Linked DNA regions of Hydrogenovibrio crunogenus. Each later gene encodes a partner of the first gene's protein in a complex. Links are inferred from orthologs where the notes say so. Each region holds a gene or a part of one and is shown on either strand. Other genes may lie near its edges.

Region 1 (8,466 bases):
GTTTCTCCCATTGCACGAATGCTTAAGGCATCTTCTTGTGGACTCAGTTGTAATGCGCTTAAAGTGGCTTCCAGGGAGTGATAACGATCGATCTGGATCATCTGCCCCATGTTGGCCGAAATAATCCCTTCACCAATTCGAAGCAACGCTTCTCCCATTTCACTGATGTCTCTTAAAATAAAGCTGGCATTTAAAAGCGATTCAGTTTGCTGTCCCTTTTTTAAACGTGTTTTATACTTTTCCAGTTGCTGGTCACATCGTTTATCAATGTGGACTTTTAGTCGACAAATATCAATGGCTAGGGTTGAACTTTCCGATTCAATTGCCGGTTCAATCAACTCCAATCCAATCTGAAGGTCTTTGATGGCTTTGAAAACCGCTTTTTTTCGTAGAAGTTTTAGGGCACTAGAGGATTGTTTTGCTTGAAAGACAATGGCCTGTAATTGTCGAGAGAGTGCTTTGAGACTTTGGTTCAAATGTTCATAGCTTTGGACAGTAATTTGAGTTTCTTCATCATTGTTGTCTGTCAGATAGACCGATGCTCGGTTAAGCAGATTGACATGAATATTGTCGATATAATCGACGCGTTTTAAACTGATTTCCGCCGCTTTATGTTCGCCCGTTTCAAAAAATAAATTTACGGCATCCAGTTGTTTCTGCACTTCAATGATCAGAAACCGTAAGGGGTCGTAAAGTTCGGTGAGTATCTGCATAAATCGGTATCTGTTATCGGATTACTTTTTAGGTTTCTTGGGATCAATGAATAACGGTGACTCTTCAAAGTCACTGCTTTGATCAGAAGACCAGCTGATTTTAATATTCAGTGTTTGTCCTTTTTTGGTCTGGTTAGCTTTAATTCTTAAATTAGCCAACTTTTGAGGCGTCAGAATGAAGTCGTCTTCTTCGTCGCTGAATTCAATGGCGCCTTTTTTAAATCCTTGTGTGATCGCTTTCAGGTAACTGGTAATGGAATCTTTATCCTGTAAGGATTCATGTTCAAAGTACTTATCTTTTTTTGCCATATTGGTAACCTTTAGAACGCTTAGTGTTGCTTAAGCTGCTTGGGATGAAATTGTTTTGTTGCAGGGAAATCACTGCTTAAAGCTGATACCATCCCATCTGAATAGAAAATTGTAACAGCTTCCCCAAGGGTTTGTATGTTAGATTTTCGACGACAATTTGTATTTATCAAGGTGTCACACTCAAAATTTAACAGCCCTTGACGAACAAAAAGTTGTTGTCCCTGTTGATGGCTGCGGTGACCATTCACCATCGCAAAAATCTTGTTTTGCTTTAACGAGCACGCCCCTTTTTCGGTCAGTGGCCAGTCATTGTCTCGGTATTTGGTTCGAAAAACATTGCCGAATTCGCTGTAATACATTTCAAAAATTTGGCCAGCTTGCATTTGGCGGCGGAATTGTTGGTTTAAACGTTCAATAGAGTCATATTTCATTTTCTCTGCAAATTGGTCGTCCAAACCGGCATGACTGAAACAATAGCTGCCAGAAACATGGACTAAATCCATATTTTGGAAGAACCAGGCAAACTCTCCATCCTGGTCGATAAATAAGTGCTTTGCCATCTGTGCGGCTTGATAAACTTGTGTCAGTGTCAAGCCATGTTCGAAACATGCTTGGATAAAATCGGTTTGTTTTTTTTCAATCTGGCGTATTTCTTTCTGGATTTTTTGAAAAGAAAGATCGTCTTTGACCGATTCAGGAAAGGTACGAAACCAGTTTTTGGGCGGTAATAGGACGGCCTTTATCTCTGCCTCACTTAAAGAACAGGGCGTCATGTCTTGGCAGTATTCATGATAAATTTCGCTAAGCAGGCTGACTGTCTTTCTGCCCATTCGAACAAAGAAGTGAGCTTGCTTTGGGTTGTCCATAAAATCGATAGCCAGTAAACCAGCATAAATACGGACGTCATGGTTACCGGCAAGCAGAATCAAATCGCAATGTGTTTGTCTGAGTTGCTGAATCAATTTAAATAGCGCAAGGTTACTGGGACCTTTGTCAAAGCAGTCGCCTCCGATAATAATTTGACCGTGCATTCCTTTAGTGGTGAGCTCAATAGACTCAACTGTACTGTCGAGAGTCACTAGATAGCTGAGTTTAAGTGATCTTAAAAAAGCTTCTGCATCGGCATGTAAGTCACAAAAAAAGTAGGTGTCCTGGCTGGGCGCAAGCCAGCGATCAACTGGTAAAGGCGTTGTTAATTCAGGTTGCCAGGGGATGACGCTTGACGCATACATAATTTTTCCTCAGTCAATCAATGAAATGTTGATGGCAGGTCTTTTTTTCCATTCACCTGCAATTTTTTTCCACTGCCCAGAAGCTGGAAAGTATTCAAAAAACAAAGGTTTTGCGTGATACATGGAGAGTTTGGTAATGTCCTCAAATTCCAAAATTCCCAACAGGTGAGCAGCGTGGCGAAAAGCTGCACCATGCCCCACCATGACTTTAAGTTGAGATTGGTTTTGTTTAACCAGTTCATCGAAATGTCGAACAATGACGTTTTTGACTCTTTTCCCTGCCTGCATTAATGATTCCGCGCCATCATAGGGCAGGCAATAGTGACTGTCAGATTTCCAGTTTGTGGGCGGATTGGAAAAGCGGGGATCCTGCGCCAGATAGCTTTCGATTTCTGCGATAGTGAGATTTGCCATCACACCAACCGAGCGTTCATGTAAGTCCTTTTCGGCATGAACACTTAGAGTGTTTGAGTGCTCAACCTGTAGAACGGATTGTATAAGATCGGCGGTTTGCCAAGCTCTTAAGGCATTGGAACTTTCGATTTCTGAACAAAGCGGGATGGTATTTTCGGCGATAAAGGTTTGTAGTTGAAAGGCCGCTTTGAGGGATTGTTGGAGTCCTATAGGAGTCAATGCACCTGGCTGGAGCGCACTCGGTGTATTGGGACGTTGATCGTAATCACCGTGTCGGACAAAAGCTAATATATATCTTGGTTGTTTCATGCAACCAAGTATAGAGAGCTTATTTGAAACCTAAGTGATAGCGATGTGACAGTTTTATAACAATTGGCAGGCTTGCTGGCCACAAGCCCAAGAGAAAAGGTGAGGTTAAAGCGCGAAATCGTTGAAGTCGTCTTTATCGACTGTTGAATCGACCTGACCGACTAAATAAGAACTGATTTCGGATTCCTGTGGCGCCACTTGCACGTTATCGGACACTAACCAGTTGTTCATCCATGGCAGAGGGTTGCTTTTATTTTCAAAAATAGGGTCCAGTTTGATGGCTTTAATGCGGGTATTGGTGATGTATTCCACATAATCTTTGAGGATGCCGGCATTTAGCCCGATCATTGATCCATCTTTAAATAAGTAATCTGCCCATTCCTTTTCTTGTTCTGCCGCTTCACGGAAAATCTGATAAACCTTGTCTTCATTTTCTTTAGCAATGTCCATCATTTCTGGATCATCTTTTCCTTCACGCAAGATGTTGATTAAGTGTTGCGTTCCTGATAAATGCAACGCTTCATCTCGGGCAATCAGTTTAATGATTTTGGCGTTCCCTTCCATCAGGGAACGTTCAGCGAATGAGAAGCTACATGCAAAAGAAACATAGAAGCGGATCGCTTCTAAAACGTTGACGGAAACAATGGTTAAGAACAATGCGGTTTTAATTTCTTTACGGAAGGCATCATCCTTTTCCAAATCGATTTCTTCAGCATACATACGATTTGTCAGATTGATGAGTTTGTCGTAGTAAACGGTCACACTGATGGCACGTTTGACAATTTCTTCATTGGTTACAATGTCGTCAAATACCAAAGATGGGTCTGATACGATATTACGAATGATATGAGTATAAGAGCGACTGTGGATGGTTTCCGAAAAAGACCAGGTTTCAATCCAGGTTTCCAGTTCCGGAATCGACACCAACGGTAGCAAGGCGACGTTAGGTGAACGGCCTTGTACGGAATCCAATAGTGTTTGGTATTTTAGGTTACTGATGAAAACGTGTTTTTCATGTTCAGGTAAATTAGCATATTCGCCTCGATCTGAAGATAAATCGATCTCTTCAGGTCGCCAGAAAAAACTGAGTTGCTTTTCAATCAACTTTTCAAAAATCGGGTGTTTTTGTTGATCATAGCGCGCCACATTGACGTTTTGACCAAAGAACATCGGTTCTTTCAAAGCGTTGTTCGAAGAACGGCAAAAAGTTGAATAGGTGTGTTTTTCATTACAGCTCATAGGGCAAATTTCCTGCAAAATAGCAAATTTTAAGGTTACGTTAACCGTTATTTCAGTTTAACAGTAGGTGAAAATTGTATCTTATTTTAGAGCTTGTTGAGATACGTTTTCTAAGAGTTTTTTTATAGCATCATGAATGGATTATTTTACAGCGAATTTCTTTAAATGCAATTAATAACTATTATTGTTTGTAGTGAAGGGAACTGATCAGGCGTTTGGTTTTTAATAGCTTTTTAACCTGACTTTATTGATAATGATAAGAACTATCGATAAAGCGCCTTTAAAAAGGGTGAGGTATGCAGCTTAAACAATCGTTAATGTGGTTAAAGGGACGACGCATTATTGTATGTGATCCGGACTTGGGGCGACTGGATCGGTTGCGACAGTTCTTTAAAGGATTTGGACTTGAAGTGGTTGCCTTGAGTACAGCAAAACAGGTAACGGCGGAAATCGAAAAGCATCATTACTCAACCCGCCGGGTTTATTTGGCAGTTTTAATCGATCAGTCTCTTGCACAAGCTGTCGTGGAAGTTTGGGGGCAGGTGACCCATGACAACCCGACAATTTTATCTACGCCTGTGGTGTTAATGCGACAGGCGTCTGATTTGTCTGAACTGCAGGGGTTGATTGAAAAAGGGTATTTTAAATATCAACTCGATCAACCGCCATCTTCCAAAGCATTACTGCGGTTGCTTATTCGCTTGAACCGTTGGAAAAAATGGCAAAAAGAGCTTTCAAGTCGGCCTCGCCCCAGCGTCTTTTTAAAACGTTGAGCAATAACTTGCGTTAATCGTTTAGTTGGGCTTCCAGGTGTTCCCAGCGTTCAAATGCGGCTTCAAGTTCCGACTCACAAGTGTTTAGACGGTCAATGACTTCTTGTGTGTTGTCTTGCTGGTAAAAATCCGGTGCACTCATCTGCTCATTTAATTTTTCCAGTTCTTGTTCTAGCGTTTCTATTTGTTGAGGCAGCGCATCGTATTCTCGCTGGTCTTTATAACTCAGCTTTTTGGGTTTTTTAGAGGCCTTACTCTCCTCTTCCGAAGATGAATTTTCGCCAGGCCTGGTTGCTTTGGCTGTTTTTTCGGTTTGTTTTTCAAGCGTGGCAGATTGAGCTAAATGGTCAGGGCGTTGACGTAACCAGTCATCATAGCCGCCGATATATTCATTCACGATGCCCGGTGCATCGAACACGATTGAACTGGTCGCCACACTGTTTAAGAAAGCCCGGTCATGGCTGACAATCAGGACGGTACCGGGATAGTCGAGTAATAATTCTTCTAGCAGTTCAAGGGTCTCGATATCCAAGTCATTGGTCGGTTCATCCAAAATCAACAAGTTAGACGGTTTGGAGAATACTCGAGCAAGTAACAAGCGGTTGCGTTCACCACCCGATAAAGCCTTCACTTGCTGTCTGGCCCGTTCCGGGCTGAATAAGAAGTCGGACAGATAGCTCATGATGTGCTTACGCTGTCCATTGATCTCGACATAGTCCGATTCTTCAAGCACACTTTCAACCACCACTTTATTTTCGTCGAGTTGGTCTCGGTGCTGGTCAAAATAAGCAATCTGAATGTTGGTTCCCAGTTTTACTGTGCCGGACTGCGGTTCAAGTTTACCAAGCAACAGTTTGAGTAAGGTGGATTTACCACATCCATTGGCACCAATAATCCCAACCTTATCACCCCGTAAAATCATGGTTGAAAAATCCTGAATGACCGGCTGGTCAGGCCAAGCAAAGGATAAATTTTCAACTTCAATGACTTGTTTACCAGAGTTCGCCCCTTGGTTAAATTGCAGATTCGCCTTACCTTGTTGTGAGCGTCGCGCTTTATGTTCTTCCCTGAGTTTTTCCAAGGCACGAACGCGGCCTTCGTTTCGGGTGCGTCGTGCTTTGATGCCTTGACGGATCCAAACCTCTTCTTGTGCCAGTTTTTTATCAAACTCGGCATTGGTTTTGGCTTCAGATTCCAATTGTGCTTGTTTACGCTCTAGGTAAGTTTTGTAATCGCACTCCCAGTTATGTAACTGCCCACGATCCACTTCCACAATACGTGTTGCAAGCGCCTGTAAGAAGGAGCGATCATGGGTGATGAAAATCAAGCTGCATTGCAGGTTTTTAAGAAAGTCTTCCAGCCATTGAATGGACGGAATGTCCAAGTGGTTGGTGGGCTCGTCCAGTAATAGAATATCCGGATTTTGGATCAGGGCTTGCGCCAATAAGACCCGACGCTTCATGCCGCCAGAAAGCGCTGAAAACTCAGCGTCGGCTGGCAATGACAGCTTGGAAATAATGGTTTCCACTTTTTGATTGAGGTCCCAACCGTCCTGTGCATCAATGGCTTGTTGTGCTTTGGTCATTTTGGCCATTAATTCATCCGTATAATTTTCTGAGATGGCATGGCTGAGGCGGTGGAATTCTTCAATATGGTGACCAATATCTCCCAATCCTAAGGCAATAATGTGGAAGACGCTACCCGCTAAATCGTTAGGCACTTCTTGCTGAAGTTTTGCGATCTTAACGCCATCCTGCACAATCCGGGTTCCGTCATCGGCCTGAATACTCCCTTCGATGACTTTTAATAAAGTCGACTTACCTTCGCCGTTGCGTCCAACGATACAAACGCGTTCATTGGTTTCGACTTTAAAGGAAACTTTATTTAAAAGGGTGTGTGTTCCGTAACTCAAGAACATATCGCGCAAAAAAAGTAGAGCCATAAAATTCGGTGTCTTTTGGTTGAGAATTAAGTTTGGACTAACCTGCTTTGTATGAAGTTAGTGGTTGTTAGTGTTAATCAGGTGGTTGTCAGTGTTTTTATCGGCCGTTTTAAGGCTTATGTTGTCGGGTATTCTATCGTTATTTTCTATGGTTGCAATATCGTAGGTCAATATCCCCCTGCGTAGGGAATTATTTTAACGGTTTGGGTTGGATTGTGGGATTCATTTTTACGGCATTGATATCTAACTGAGATAATCCGAGCTGATTTGTTGATGTTGATGATGTTAAAAATCCACGCAAAGAATGATGTTCCCACTGGATTGGATTTCTCGTGTTTTGAGATGAGCACCGCGGTGTTGTTCCCAGAATTGGATGATTTTTAAGGTTGTATCGGGAGAGCTTTTCCATAAATTAAATAAAATGCGGCCCGAACCAGAGACCAAATAATGCAGTCTTGATAAAAATGTCTCTTCACTAAAAATCCAAGGCATGCTGTCATTGTCATACAGGTCGACAATCATCAGGTCATATTGTTGCGCTGCTTGCTGGACAAAGTCATTGGCATCACTTTGTATCGGTTGTATTTGTGGGGTATCGGGTAAATAAAAATAACGGTAGGCAATCTGGATAACCGCCTCACGCAGTTCAACCACAGTTTGTTGGCAGTTAGGTAACACACTGTGTAGCTGAGTGGCAAGACTTCCTCCACCTAATCCCAGCATTAAGATCGATTGGACAGATGTTGAATGAGCATGCTCCAGTGTCTCTTCTAACAGAGCGGATTGATATTCAAATGCCAATGTTAAAGGGGCATGGAAATAGTAACGACTTTGTTCCACAAGAGAGTCAAAATAAAGACTTCTCATAATCTCATTGTCGACCACTTGGATTAAGCCGTATACATCTCGCTCACTATAAGAAATGGAGCCGTTCGGGTGTTTTGCCATAGAAAAATAAGATTACTGACTGAGCCACCAAAGCCGGGCTTTTAATCCTAAGCTGGTGGAGTAACCGACCTCTACGAACTCTATCTTCCCTGTCGGCCCAATAATAAAGGTTGCCGGAACGGCTCTTGCGCCAAATTGTTTCATCAAGCTCCCATCAAAGTCATTGACAATGATGTCCGCATTCATTTGGTGAACATTGGCATAGGTTAACAATCCTTCATCATCGTTCGACTGGGTAGCAATATTGATGACAGCGTAGTCCTGTGCAATATTTTCAATGCCATCCCGTTCAAATTCACAGATCGGGCACCACGTTGCCCAAAAATGCACCATCACGGGTTTTCCACGATAGTCTTTCAAATGAATTTCCTTGCCCGTAATAGATTCAGTTGTCAGTTCAGGAGCAAACCCTTCAGCCACATCTCCTTGCATAAAAGGGCGGATGGCAAGATATAGAGCAATAAAAAAAATCGCTGTGAGGAAGTTTTTGACCCAGTTGCGTTGTAATAAAGGCAAAGCCTCTCTGGTTTCAGAGCCCTCTTTTTTAGGCGTATTAGCAGGTGGAGGTGATTTTTTCATGTAAATAA
Region 2 (5,720 bases), 1.4 Mb from region 1 along the record:
TTCAGAGTGCAGGCTATGGGTAATGATTTCATTCCAAAGCGCATTGAACATGACTCGGGCGGAGTCATCGTTATAAGTATTAAATTTTAATGCGTGTTCGACCTGTTCGGCAATATTAGGGTTGATTGAGGTTAAAAGTTCAAAAAAAAGAGTGAAGTGGATAGGGTTGGCGCTTACCTTATGCTGTTCCAGTTTTGCCAACGTTTGTTCCGCCAGTTCGCGAGCTTCTTCTTTCGAGAAGCTGTAACGACAAGGGGCTTGAATTAATTTTGATGAATTCATTGATAGCCTAAATCTTTATTGTGTGCATTTTATTATTATAAATATAGACAATATTATAGACTTTCTTGAGAATAAATACCTAAATCCGTGATTTTGTAAGGGTAAATTTCGTTTTTGATGTGGAAAAAAAGTGCGGGTTTCATTTTTTTGTCATTTTTCATTCACATGGTTGTTATGTCGGGCTTTTAGAATAACCGAGTAATTTTTTTAAACCTGAGAGAGTTAAATCATGAAGAAACTATTCGCTGTAATGATGGCCGTTGGTGTACTGTCGGCTTGTTCAATGACCCCTGAAAATAAATCTAATCATAAAGCAACAGAAAGTGAAGCCACACAACCTGTTAATAATGATTTGTATATTGCTTTTTATGATGGCCGAATGAATATTTTTTACGACGGTGAGTTATATAAAAAGTTTTTAAAGCATGGTGAAACTTCTTACCGTCGTACATTCATTGGAGCAGGTCCAAATGGTGAGACGGTTGTTTATGGCTTAACGAAGCAAGATAAAAAGAAAACAACCAACCCAGCAGAAGAGATGATGTCTGGCAAGTTGCAGGCATCTGAAGATTTCTATGGTGAAGTTTTCAAACAAGAAGAAAACCGTTTTTATGTATTTTCTGATTGGGCGGATTTTGACAAATACGTCAAGACGGGTGCAGATAATTTACGTTTCAGTGACATCGCATCTGGTCCTAATGGAGAAACGGTTATTTACGTTTTAAATGAAGAGAATAAGAAAAAGCGTCCAGTGAAGACAATAGCAAAATTTAAAGCATTTCACGGCTTAAAATAAGCGCTAAACAAAGATGTTTTACTAAAAAAGCCAGACTTTGTCTGGCTTTTTTATGCTTGAAAGTTATTTTTTAACCTGTTCAGGGAGTGTGCAAGTTTGAATTCCAAGCAAGCTGTAAAGAGGACACCATCGAATGAGTCCAGTTGCTAAAGGGATAATTCCGATATAAGCCCAAACGCCCAAGATGTTTGTCGCAGCCAAGACAATCAGCAATGCCCCTACGATAATTCTTAACCAGCGATCTACTGTTCCAACATTCATTTCATACCCCCTAAGGTTAGTTAGTTGATGATGTTAACGTTATAATAAGTATCATTTAGTTTGATATTACAAAATCATTGTTATTCTAATTTATATAAAAATCAACTAAACATAGGTAATTTTCTTTATGTCTTCTTCTGACAAGTCCACACAGCCGAAACTTCCTGGAGAAGGGTATGCGCAAAATATTCGCGCACGTTTTTGGTTGACCGGAAAGTCCGGTGCTTATGCTGGAATCGGTCGTATTACGTTACTGGAAAAGATTCATGAGCGAGGCTCTATCAATCAGGCGGCCAAAGAGATGAAAATGTCTTATAAAAAGGCTTGGAAACTGATTGATGAAATGAATCAGATGTTTGACGAGCCTTTGGTGTTGAAAGAGCATGGTGGTAAATCAGGCGGGGGAACGCAGCTTACCTCTAAAGGGCAGTCAGTAGTGGAAGAGTTTCGACAATTGGAAAAAAAGCTGGTGGCATTTTTACAAGAAGAATCTAAAAAATTGAATTTTTAAAAGATTAACTGAGTCTTATGAATCACTTAAAGCGTCTTATGCGTGCGTTTAAAAAATGAGTCAGCTGAATGTTTTGTCTTTTATTGTATTAATATTGGGTAAACGCTTGACTTTATAGAGAAAGTCTCTAAAATTCCATCCTTTAATCCTTACCCCTCCTTATTGCCCGTTAAACAGTAAGTTGATTATTTGATTGAATCAGATAGTTGTAATGGATTAGTTATTTATTTTTAGGACAAAGTTATGAAAACATTTGTTGCAAAACCAGCTGAAGTAAAACGTGACTGGTATATTGTTGACGCTGAAGGTAAAACTTTAGGTCGTATGGCTGCAGAAATTGCAGCACGTCTACGTGGAAAGCATAAGCCAGAATATACACCGCATGTTGATTGTGGTGATTATATTGTGGTGATCAATGCTGAAAAAATTGCCGTTACAGGTAATAAGCGTAGAGATAAAATGTACCATCACGTAACAGGGTATGTTGGTAACTTAAAATCAACAAACTTTGAAACACTTGTTGGTAGCAAGCCGACTCGTCCAGTTGAGTTTGCCATTAAAGGAATGTTGCCTCGTGGTCCTCTAGGCCGTGCAATGTTGAAAAAACTGAAAGTGTATGAAGGTGCTGAGCATCCTCATACGGCACAACAACCTAAAGAACTAGACTTGTAAGAGGGATTTGATAATGGCAACAGAACAATATTACGGAACAGGTCGTCGTAAAAACTCAGTGGCTCGCGTATTCCTACGTGCAGGTTCTGGGAAAATGACAGTAAACGGTCGTGATGTCACAGAGTATTTTGCTCGTGAGACAGATTTAATGGTAATCAATCAACCATTAGAAGCGACAGAAAACGTGGACAAATTTGATGTCACTGTTACAGTGGCTGGTGGCGGAACTACTGGTCAAGCTGGTGCGGTTCGTCATGGTATTTCACGTGCTCTAGTTGTATTCAACGAAGACAATCGTTCTCCTTTACGTCAGCGTGGTCTATTGACTCGTGATGCGCGTCAAGTTGAGCGTAAGAAAGTGGGTCTACGTAAAGCACGTCGTCGTCCACAGTTCTCAAAACGTTAATTCGATTATCGTTTACGAACAAAAAAACCGCCAGGCCTGGCGGTTTTTTTATGTCTGTTGAATTTGAAATGGCAGACTTTGACGGGGTTCTATCATTTTAAATGCAGGCAATAAAAAAGGCGCTTATTAAGCGCCTTTTTTATTTGAGTATGTGTTACAGAGTTTAAAGTTTGCAAGCACCGCCTGCACAGCCGTCATCTTCATGAGCATCATCAGCCCCATCACGGGTGTTGTGATAATAAAGCGTTTTTAGCCCTGCTTTGTAGGCATACAATAAATCCTGAAGCACTAATTTGATCGGGACGCGCCCATCTTCAAATTTCGCTGGATCGTAGTTGGTGTTGGCTGAAATCGCCTGATCCACAAATTTCTGCATGATACCAACAAGTTGCAAATAGCCTTTGTTATCAGGGATTTGCCAAAGTAGTTCATATTGATCACGGTATTCTTTAAAGCCTGGAACCACTTGTTTTAAAATCCCATCCTTAGAAGCTTTAACTGAAACATAGCCCCGTGGTGGTTCAATCCCATTGGTTGAGTTGGTGATTTGTGAAGAGGTTTCACAAGGCATTAATGCGGTCATGGTTGAATTTCTTAAACCGTGTTGCTGAATTTCAGTTCGAAGTGTTTCCCAATCATAATGCAAAGGTTCGTTGCAAAATTCATCCAATTCCTTTTTATAGGTGTCGATTGGTAAAATGCCTTGAGCATATTTGGTATCTTCAAAAAAGTCGCACTTACCGTATTCTTTTGCCAAATTTAAAGAAGCTGTTAATAAGTAGTATTGAATCGCTTCAAATGCTTTATGCACGATATTATTGGCAGAGCCGTCAGAGTACTTGACGTGGTTTTTCGCTAAATAATAAGCGAGGTTTGTAACCCCAACACCTAAGGTGCGTCGTCCCATGCTGGCTTTACGTGCCGCCTCAACAGGATAATCCTGATAGTCAAGTAAGCTATCTAAGGCTCGTACGATAAGATCCGACAGCTCTTCCAGTTCGTCGAGGTTTTCCAAAGCACCTAAATTAAAAGCAGATAATGTACATAAGGCAATCTCACCATTTGGATCATCTACGGAGTCAAGCGGATGGGTCGGAAGGGTGATTTCCAAACAAAGGTTTGATTGGTGAATCGGTGCCTTTTTCGGGTCAAATGAACTGTGGGTGTTGGAGTGATCCACATTTTGAATATAAATACGACCGGTTTGTGCGCGCTCTTGTGCAACTTGTGTAAACAAATCGACGGCTTTCATGGTCTTTTTACGAATGGTATCGTCGGCTTCGTAGATTTTATATAAGCGTTCAAACTCTTCTTGGTCTTCAAAGAAAGCATCATAAAGCCCAGGTACGTCAGATGGGCTGAATAACGTAATATTACCGCCTTCTATCATGCGTTGATACATGAGTTTATTGACCTGTACCCCATAATCTAAATGGCGGGCACGGTTTTCCTCCACACCGCGGTTGTTCTTAAGAACAATTAAAGATTCCACTTCCAGGTGCCAAATAGGATAGAAAAGGGTTGCTGCGCCACCGCGTACTCCTCCTTGAGAGCAGGACTTAACCGCTGTTTGGAAGTGTTTGATAAAAGGAATCATGCCCGTGTGGTAAGCTTCACCACCACGGATTTCGCTGCCTAAGGCACGAATTTGCCCGACATTCACGCCGATACCGGCTCTTTGTGATACATACTTCACGATAGAAGAAGAGGTGGCATTGATAGAGTCTAAAGAATCTCCACATTCAATTAATACGCAAGAGCTGAATTGGCGTGTCGGTGTGCGAACCCCTGACATAATTGGGGTTGGTAGCGATAATTTAAAGTTAGACGCGGCATCATAAAAGCGTTTTACATAATCCAGTCGAGTTTTACCTGATTCCGCATCGTTTGGATAGTGTGCAAATAAGCTCATCGGAATCAGCATATAGATGAATTGCGGGCTTTCGTAAATTTTGCCGGTAACGCGGTTTTGAACTAAATACTTCCCTTCCAGTTGTTTGACGGCCGCATAACTGAAGTTCATATCACGGTCATGCTGGATATAGTTGTCCAGCTCATCAAATTCGGCTTTGGTGTAGTCGTCCAGTATTTGAGGGTCATAAAGGCGATTGCGTACCATTTTATTGACATGTTCAAATAATGTTGGCGGCGTAAAGCGATCAAATGCTTTTTTGCGTAAGTGGAAAATAGCCAAACGCGCTGCAAGATGTTGATAGTCGGGTGCGCTTTCCGAAATCAAGTCTGCCGCAGATTTGATGATTGTCTCATGGATGTCCGATGTTTTCATGCCATCATAAAACTGAATATGAGATCTTAGTTCAACTTCAGATACGGAGACATTTTCCAGACCTTCTGCGGCCCATGTAATGACGCGGTGAATTTTTTCTAAATCGAGCGGCTCTGTTTCGCCATTGCGCTTGGCAACATTCATGGTTTCTGTAGACATAATTTGCAATCTTTAATTATTTCAGTTGGTTAAATGAGTATCGTGTCGTGGGACTTGAATAAGTGCGATTAACATAGTGTGGTTGTTTTTGTGTTTATACACTATATGTAGTTAAGCAATCAGAATCCTTAACAAAATATAGTGCAAACAGACGTTTAAATCAAGCTTAAAAAAAAGCAATTTGATGAATTATTTTTAAGTATTCCATATAAAAATTTGATAGTAGAGAAGGTAACGCGGGTTAAGCCTGCCTATAATAAAGATTGAGTGTTTTTACTTAGAATTTTTGACGTTTTTTTACGCACCTTATTTAATGTGTTTTTAATAAAGTTAGGTGATGTTTTTG

What was found.
Region 2: the proteins of nrdB (region 1) and nrdA are in contact, whole or in part, in a solved structure (PDB 1R1R), measured with the Escherichia coli proteins. The link is inferred for Hydrogenovibrio crunogenus from one-to-one orthologs.

The regions. Positions count from the first base shown.
Region 1 is NZ_CP032096.1:1,925,376-1,933,841, reverse strand. The notes cover bases 2,150-5,148. They hold nrdB (class Ia ribonucleoside-diphosphate reductase subunit beta), read right to left. Parts: upstream 4,217-5,148; coding sequence 3,083-4,216; downstream 2,150-3,082. Other genes in these bases: GHNINEIG_RS09220 (ATP-binding cassette domain-containing protein), read right to left, coding at 5,003-5,148; GHNINEIG_RS09225 (DNA-binding transcriptional response regulator), read left to right, coding at 4,513-4,989; GHNINEIG_RS09235 (histidine phosphatase family protein), read right to left, coding at 2,264-2,977; GHNINEIG_RS09240 (metallophosphoesterase family protein), read right to left, coding at 2,150-2,254. Also shown: GHNINEIG_RS09250 (aminoglycoside phosphotransferase family protein), read right to left, coding at 1-713; GHNINEIG_RS09245 (amphi-Trp domain-containing protein), read right to left, coding at 735-1,022; more of GHNINEIG_RS09240, read right to left, coding at 1,043-2,149; more of GHNINEIG_RS09220, read right to left, coding at 5,149-6,931; GHNINEIG_RS09215 (spermidine synthase), read right to left, coding at 7,217-7,879; GHNINEIG_RS09210 (protein disulfide oxidoreductase), read right to left, coding at 7,892-8,458.
Region 2 is NZ_CP032096.1:502,876-508,595, forward strand. Bases 2,734-5,720 are described here. They hold nrdA (class 1a ribonucleoside-diphosphate reductase subunit alpha), read right to left. Parts: upstream 5,375-5,720; coding sequence 3,092-5,374; downstream 2,734-3,091. Other genes in these bases: rpsI (30S ribosomal protein S9), read left to right, coding at 2,734-2,928. In the rest of the region: GHNINEIG_RS02315 (GGDEF domain-containing protein), read right to left, coding at 1-282; GHNINEIG_RS02320 (hypothetical protein), read left to right, coding at 566-1,078; GHNINEIG_RS02325 (YgaP family membrane protein), read right to left, coding at 1,142-1,339; GHNINEIG_RS02330 (winged helix-turn-helix domain-containing protein), read left to right, coding at 1,467-1,850; rplM (50S ribosomal protein L13), read left to right, coding at 2,094-2,522; more of rpsI, read left to right, coding at 2,536-2,733. UniProt on the Escherichia coli protein: Provides the precursors necessary for DNA synthesis. Catalyzes the biosynthesis of deoxyribonucleotides from the corresponding ribonucleotides.